2 regions of the Cytobacillus sp. genome follow, and region 1 is predicted to be linked to the other one. Evidence: predicted binding sites of a transcription regulator. Region 1 holds the regulator's gene; the other holds the start of a gene.

Region 1 (3,422 bases):
GCTCTTTTCAACCATCTCAGATGTCAATTCATCCCGATGAGTTTGGATAAAAGCCTTCACTTCAGGGTGATTAAGCGTTTGATTCCTCATCATTTCATACCTTTTTTGAAAACCTTCATTGCCCGCAAGGCGCCTTAATGTTTCATTAATTTTCTCCATCAATCAGTCACCTCCTGTGAACGCAGTTTTTTTAATTTTTCATGAAGCTCCTTTTTTTTCATTTCCAGCTCATACTGATCCTTTTCGCTTACTTGCTGCTGAGGCTCTGTCTTTTTGGCGGATGCACTGCTTTTTTCATCAAACCAGTCCGGAAGCATTTCTGTCCTGATCGGCTTCTTTTTGTTTCCAGTTGTGCTGGCTGTTTTCTTTCCTTCCGCCCAATCCAGGTATTGCCGGTGTTCTTTCTTAGCTAAATCAATAGCTGCCTTGGGTGTTTTAATTTTCTTTCTAGCCCAGTGACCAGCTATTTTTTCTACGTAGCCTTTGGTCAATTTCATATCTGTTTTGAGCATAACATATTGAATCAGCACATTAATTACCCCTGGCAAAAGCTTTTGCTGAAACATGACATCTTCAATGATCTGCAGGTCGCCTTTTGATGGATCTGCCCCTCCTGATATATCTTTTAACAGCTGCCTTGGTGAGGTGATTTCCAAATAACGGATCAACTCTTCTTCCTGTGTTTCAGGCTGTTTTTTATGAGACTGATGGATGGCAGGCTGAACCCTGTCAATCAGGGATGGCAGCTGGTCCTGGTTCTGGAATTGATACCAGTCCCGTGCAGATTTTCTCAACTCATCAATGTTTATCTCATCATCTTCATTTACAGCGCTGATGACGATATTTTTCATTTGAATAGGGTCAATTCCGTACAAAAAGGCAAGATTGCTGATGGATTCCTTTACTTTAACTGTGATGGCCTTTTTCGGTACTAGTGATTCATTCAGCCCTGCCTGAAGCAGTTCAAAATTAAAATCTTCATTCCCGATTTGAATGCCTTCCTGTTCCTGCCTTCCAATATACCCTTCTGTCTCTGATTCATTCATCAGCTGCACCACTTCATCGTCAACCTCAAAAGAACCAGGGTGTCCTGATTTAAATACATCCTGAAAAGCCTTTGTAACTTCCTCATATCCTGTGGCTGTCTTTACCTTCTGGTCTGAGAAGAAGCGTTTCAGCCTCATAAATTGGTTTCTGCCCAATTTCTTATAAAGATAAATATTGAGCATGCCATCAAGGAAAAATTGTTCAGGTGTCAGCGGGGGGAGAAGTTCATAAATAAATGACCTTGTCTCTTCATCTTTATTTACGTATACCTTTAAAAGTCCTATCCCTTCTAGCTTGAGGCGGGCTTCATATATATCCTTAAGCCCCATGCCCATGAAATTCATTAAACTATGGTGTGAATTAGAAGATGCCCATAGCCGGTTTTCTTCAAGTTCCGCCCATAATGTCATATATAAACTGAAGCACACAGAGCCAATGAGCGGCTGATATAACAGAGTCAGCACTTTTCGGTCATAATCATGCAAAAGCCCGCTGGCTGCTACTGTATATCGATCAATGGGGAGCATCTCCTGCCAATGCTGGGCCATGGTGTTCACCTTTTTCTATTAAGAATATTTATTACTCTGATTAATATCAAAAGCATATACCGTAAAAAAAGAGCCAAAGAAATCCTTCAGCCCATTAGACTATTTCATTAGAAATCAGGGACAGCAGCAACTGACCTGATTTAAGATTGTTCTTTTTTGATTAATTCTTTGAGTTCATCGATAAAAACATTAATATCTTTAAATTGCCTGTATACAGATGCGAAACGAACATATGCCACATCATCCACATTTGCGAGCCTGTCCATAACCATTTCGCCAATTTCATCGCTTTTTATTTCGGAGACACCGTTGCTGCGGAGCTCTTTTTCCACATCAAAAGTAATTTCCTCCAGATCCTTTAGGGCAACCGGCCTCTTTTCACATGCTTTAATAAGGCCTCTCAGTATTTTTTCCCGGCTGAATTCCTCTCTGGTGCCTTCTTTTTTCACAACGATTAAAGGAATTTCTTCCACTTTTTCAAAAGTCGTAAACCGGTATCCGCATTTCTCGCATTCCCTTCTGCGCCGAATGGACCTGCTGTCATCAACAGGACGGGAATCGAGAACACGGGTATTATTGTTTTGGCATGAAGGGCATCTCATACAATCAGCTCCGAATTCTTTTATAAAGTGAAACTTCAATCAGGGGGTCCCCCGCTGATTGTTAGTTGAGGCCAACAGGAAGTGGTTCACAAAGACGTTGCCACAGGACGTGGCGTTCTTAGGCTTTGTTCTTCTATCGGGCCTTTACGGGCAGTTTTCCCCCGCTTACCCTCCTTCGATTCCCTTGAGGCTTGAAGTGGGGGGTTACTGCCCGTTAGACAGCGATAAATAAGTAATTTTGCTGGCTTTAGACCAATTACCGTATTTTATTTGTTACTCTTATCTTATAAAAAAGGAGTTGTCAGTACAAGTACAACTATTTATCTGCGTTTCTTGCAGAACCGAGAAAATCATGCCGTTTATTCACCTTTTCATAAATGGAAAGAACTTCTCTTTTAAGTATTGGGTGTACACCTGCCGGAGAGGATTGCTCAGTTGAGATATTGATATCTACAGCCGTTTCGAAAGGCCTGACAGTTACGACTGTGACAATGGCAAAACAAGATTTATCTTTCTTAATTTCTGCTGCAATCTCTCCGTGTTCTTTGGAAATGCTGAGAATGTTTACATTTTGGTCTGCTTTGAATAATTCTTCAATCGTCTGCAGCATTTGAGCTGTATTGGTTCTATAATATCTTGTAGTGAGCTCTGGATCAGAGTGGTTTTCATTTGTTTCACACTGCTTTTTATAGCGGCTGGCAAGCTGCCTGAAAATAGACATCCTCTTTCCTCCGTTATTTTTCATGTATCCTTATTGTACTATTTTTTTTTTACGGGAGATACTAAAGGTAATGTATTTAAGCAAATTTAAGCAAAATAAAAAGAGGTGTATTCAATACACCTCTGGATTGCTTAAGATCATTCTGTTATTAAAGCACTTGAGCTTGTTTAACTTGAACTGGACCCATACCGCGAGGAATTTCGATATTCTCACGCGTTTGAGCTCCTAACGATTCTGCAATAAAGTCTGCAGCGATGTTAGGGTCAAGATCTCCACACGTATACACATCAATGCTGGCATAGCCATGCTCCGGGAAGCTGTGAATAGTTAAATGAGATTCAGAGATGATAACCACTCCGCTTACACCCTGTGGCGCAAACTTATGAAATGCAACCTCGCGAATTTCAGCACCAGACTTTAATGCAGCATTTACAAATGTCTGCTCAATAAAATCCATATCATTTAACTTTTCAAAATCGCATCCCCAAAGTTCTGAGATAACGT
Region 2 (3,422 bases), on a different contig from region 1:
ACAGATATTAATCAGATTCCAAAGTTCTTTAGCTTTGATTTTGCGGTGAACACGGACTTTATAGCCAAGGTTTCCCCATTCTCTGACGTCACCGACTTTATGCCATTCTTCGTTGTAGGTTTTCATGGTGTCAGCATCATATGATTCAACATCTGGGAAGCGAAGCTCATATTCCGCATCATTTTCAACTGCATCCATAAATTCTTTTGTCAGGCAGACTGAAATATTTGCCCCAGTAAGGAATTCAGAATTATGAACACTGTAAGTACCGCCAGTTTCCAGTTTTTCTTCAGCATCCTTTATGATTTTATCACTGAATCCGCCGTAGCCGGGAATGCTCTTGTAATTAATAATACCCTGGTACATGGCCATTTCCTGTTCGGTAAATGGAGTGAATTTTAATTTTTCTTTAGCATATTTTTTTATTGTTTCATCATTAGTAGTTTCAAGAAGGAATCGTAAAATTCTTGGGTTCTGCATTTTCGAAATGATGAATTCGATAATGTCCGGATGCCAGTCCGCCAGCATAATCATCTGAGCGCCCCTGCGGGAACCTCCCTGCTCCACAAGGTGTGTAAGCTTCGCAATATCATCAAGCCAGGATACGGAACCAGATGACTTGCCGTTTACTCCTTTAGCCAAAGTGTTGCGCGGTCTTAGAGTTGAGCCATTTGTCCCAACTCCTCCTCCTCGGCTCATGATTTCCATTACCTGCTTGCGGTGTTCGGAAATTCCTTCACGGGAGTCCTGTACGAATGGCATTACGTAGCAGTTGAAATACGTAACATCTGTGTCGGCACCCGCTCCATACAATACGCGGCCAGCCGGAATGAAATTCAAGTTTTTCAATTCCTGATAGAATTTTTCAAACCATTCTTTTTTCTTTTCTTCGGTTTTCTCAACAGATGCCAGACCTGTTGCGTTACGCTTGGCGATTTGCTCATAGAAGATTTCAAGGGGCTTCTCGATTACATCAAGAGGCTTTGTAATAATGCCTGTTCTAGATTCTTCCGGATCATCCAGCACGCCTCTGTAATCTTCCTCTACTAAAACTTTGGCTGTCTTGTTTTCCCAATCGATATCCTGGATAAAGCCCAGGCCCCGTGCAGGAAATTTAGGATCCTCTTTGATGGTGAGAACAACGAAGTCACCATTTGTGAGTGTTACTTTTTCGGTGTCTTTGAAAGTGTAGCGGTCAAGCATAACTAAGCGGGAAACACCTTTGTGGGTCATTTTCATATCTGGGGTTACAGGATGAACCTGAGGAAAAAGACGGATGTCCTTGTTTAAACGATCAATGTTCAATTTCATTTTTTGTCCTAGAGCAACAGACATTGTTACAACTCCTTCTAAATTCAATTATCAATTAATGTGTAAACCATATGGGCAGATAGAGTATATCTATCTGTTTTAAAAGAGTACCCTAAAGTTACCATACCTCAAACCTCAAAATCAATATATAGTGTCCTAAATATTTTCGACACCACTACATATTGTGTCAGGTTCAGCTAAATGTGATTTTGTCAAACTTAAAATATACTAAAATTTAAAGAAAAACAGAGTTAATAGCCGATTTCCGACAATTAACGATAAATTTTAACATATTTTGAAGCTTGCACTTTTACAGGGCAGCAATTGGAAAATTATTCATTAAAAAAAGAGAAAAAGCGACTTTGCCGCTTTTATCTCTTATAGTTCCAGTCATCACTTTCATATCGCTCTTTTGCGATTTTTTGTACATATGCCATTTCTTCATCTGTAAGCTTATAAGGTTCAAGTTCAATATTCAAGCCTTCTTCAAATCCCTTTTTGAAAGCTGTTTTTGCTTGATCCAGGGTGATTTTTTCAGTTGTCAGCTCATTAATGGCAACAGCTTTATTTTTAAAAGCTCTTTGCATTCTTTCTTTGACTCTGTCATTCGGATACTTGAACAGGCTGAACAGCTTGTCTTCATCCAAATCAAGTAGGATGGAACCATGCTGAAGGATTACCCCTTTTTGCCTTGTTTGTGCACTTCCCGCCACTTTACGGCCTTCTACTACAAGTTCATACCAGCTGGGGGCATCAAAACAAACAGCAGATCTTGGATTTTTCAGAGAGTCCCTTTCTTCAGCTGTCTTTGGGACTGCGAAATAAGCTTCCATCCCAAGTCCGTGAAAACCTTCTAAGATCCCTTCAGAAATGACTCTGTACGCTTCTGTAACTGTATTCGGCATTTCGGGGTGGGCTTCAGGAACGATCACACTGTAAGTGAGTTCATGTTCATGAAGCACACCTCTTCCGCCTGTAGGCCTGCGGACAAATCCCAATCCATGCTGCTTAACAGCTTCCATATCTATTTCTTTTTCAACCTTTTGGAAATAACCGATTGAAAGAGTGGCCGGATTCCATCCGTAAAAACGGATTACAGGTGGCATTTTGCCCTCACTGTTCCAGTCAAGCAATGCCTCATCCAAAGCCATATTAAAAGAAGGTGACCCCTCTCCTGAATCGATAAATCGCCAAACTTCTTTAGTCATATGTAGCCCTCATTTTCAGATTCTTTAACTAGTCACATGCGGTTAATAGTCTACCAAAGTTCCAGAGAAATTTAAAGCAAGTTGAATTTCCATAACAAATTTAACAGATTTCCTTTACTCCTATTAGGAAAGGCTTATATAATATTAGTTGGCTTACCTATGTGTGAAAGGAGAAAGACATATTGGAAACACTTTATTTCATTCTTATCATTTTGGGTGCAATCATTACCTATTCCGTGATAACCTGGTTTTATCAGCGCCGAATTGTTAAAACGCTTACGGAAGACCAGTTCAGAGAAGGCTACAGAAAAGCCCAATTAATCGATGTACGTGAACCAAATGAATTTGAAAACGGCCATATTTTAGGTGCCCGCAATATACCGCTTTCACAAATGAAAATGCGCATGAAAGAATTGCGTCCGGACAAGCCAGTCTACTTATATTGCCAAAGCGGCATGAGAAGTGCGAGAGCTGCCCAGTTTTTGCATCGTAAAGGCTACAAAGACCTTTCACACCTGCAGGGCGGATTTAAAAAATGGACAGGAAAAGTGAAAGCGAAAAAATAGCAATATTTGAAAAGACCCCGTTATCTTAACGGGGTCTCTTGATTGGGGACCCCTCAGCTAAGTTCAATCATAATCCACTCCTCACCACCGCTGTTGTTTTCTCTTTTAGCCCGATACTCTTTCCCTTGTTTTCGGATCTTTTCCCCGCAATCGGTGCATTATTCCCGAATTCCCCTATTCCTTCCCAGAGTTCACAATTAGTCTACAAGCCAAAAAAAAAAAGAGTGCCCTCTAAAGGACACCCTTTTCCGTTTATTGCTTTTGATAGCGAAGAACCGGCTTTCTTGCAGCCATTGTTTCATCCAGACGGCCAATTACAGTTGTGTGAGGGGCTTCC

Evidence for each region. Region 1 encodes NrdR, which represses ribonucleotide reductase genes. Its sites were predicted from a motif close to AACACNATATATNGTGTT; they were not measured.
Region 2: a site for NrdR is predicted at 1,483-1,500, ahead of ACEQ1T_RS05260 (vitamin B12-dependent ribonucleotide reductase). Genes of this name have one in related genera too.

Annotation. Positions count from the first base shown of each region.
Region 1 covers NZ_CAXQGS010000027.1:21,154-24,575, reverse strand. The annotation lists gene dnaI (primosomal protein DnaI) at 1-159, opposite strand, end outside; gene ACEQ1T_RS03640 (replication initiation and membrane attachment family protein) at 159-1,595, opposite strand; gene nrdR (transcriptional regulator NrdR) at 1,736-2,197, opposite strand; gene ACEQ1T_RS03630 (hypothetical protein) at 2,514-2,918, opposite strand; gene speD (adenosylmethionine decarboxylase) at 3,067-3,422, opposite strand, start outside.
Region 2 covers NZ_CAXQGS010000038.1:7,468-10,889, forward strand. The annotation lists gene ACEQ1T_RS05260 (vitamin B12-dependent ribonucleotide reductase) at 1-1,335, opposite strand, end outside; gene ACEQ1T_RS05265 (biotin/lipoate A/B protein ligase family protein) at 1,683-2,519, opposite strand; gene ACEQ1T_RS05270 (rhodanese-like domain-containing protein) at 2,702-3,085, shown strand; gene gcvPB (aminomethyl-transferring glycine dehydrogenase subunit GcvPB) at 3,338-3,422, opposite strand, start outside.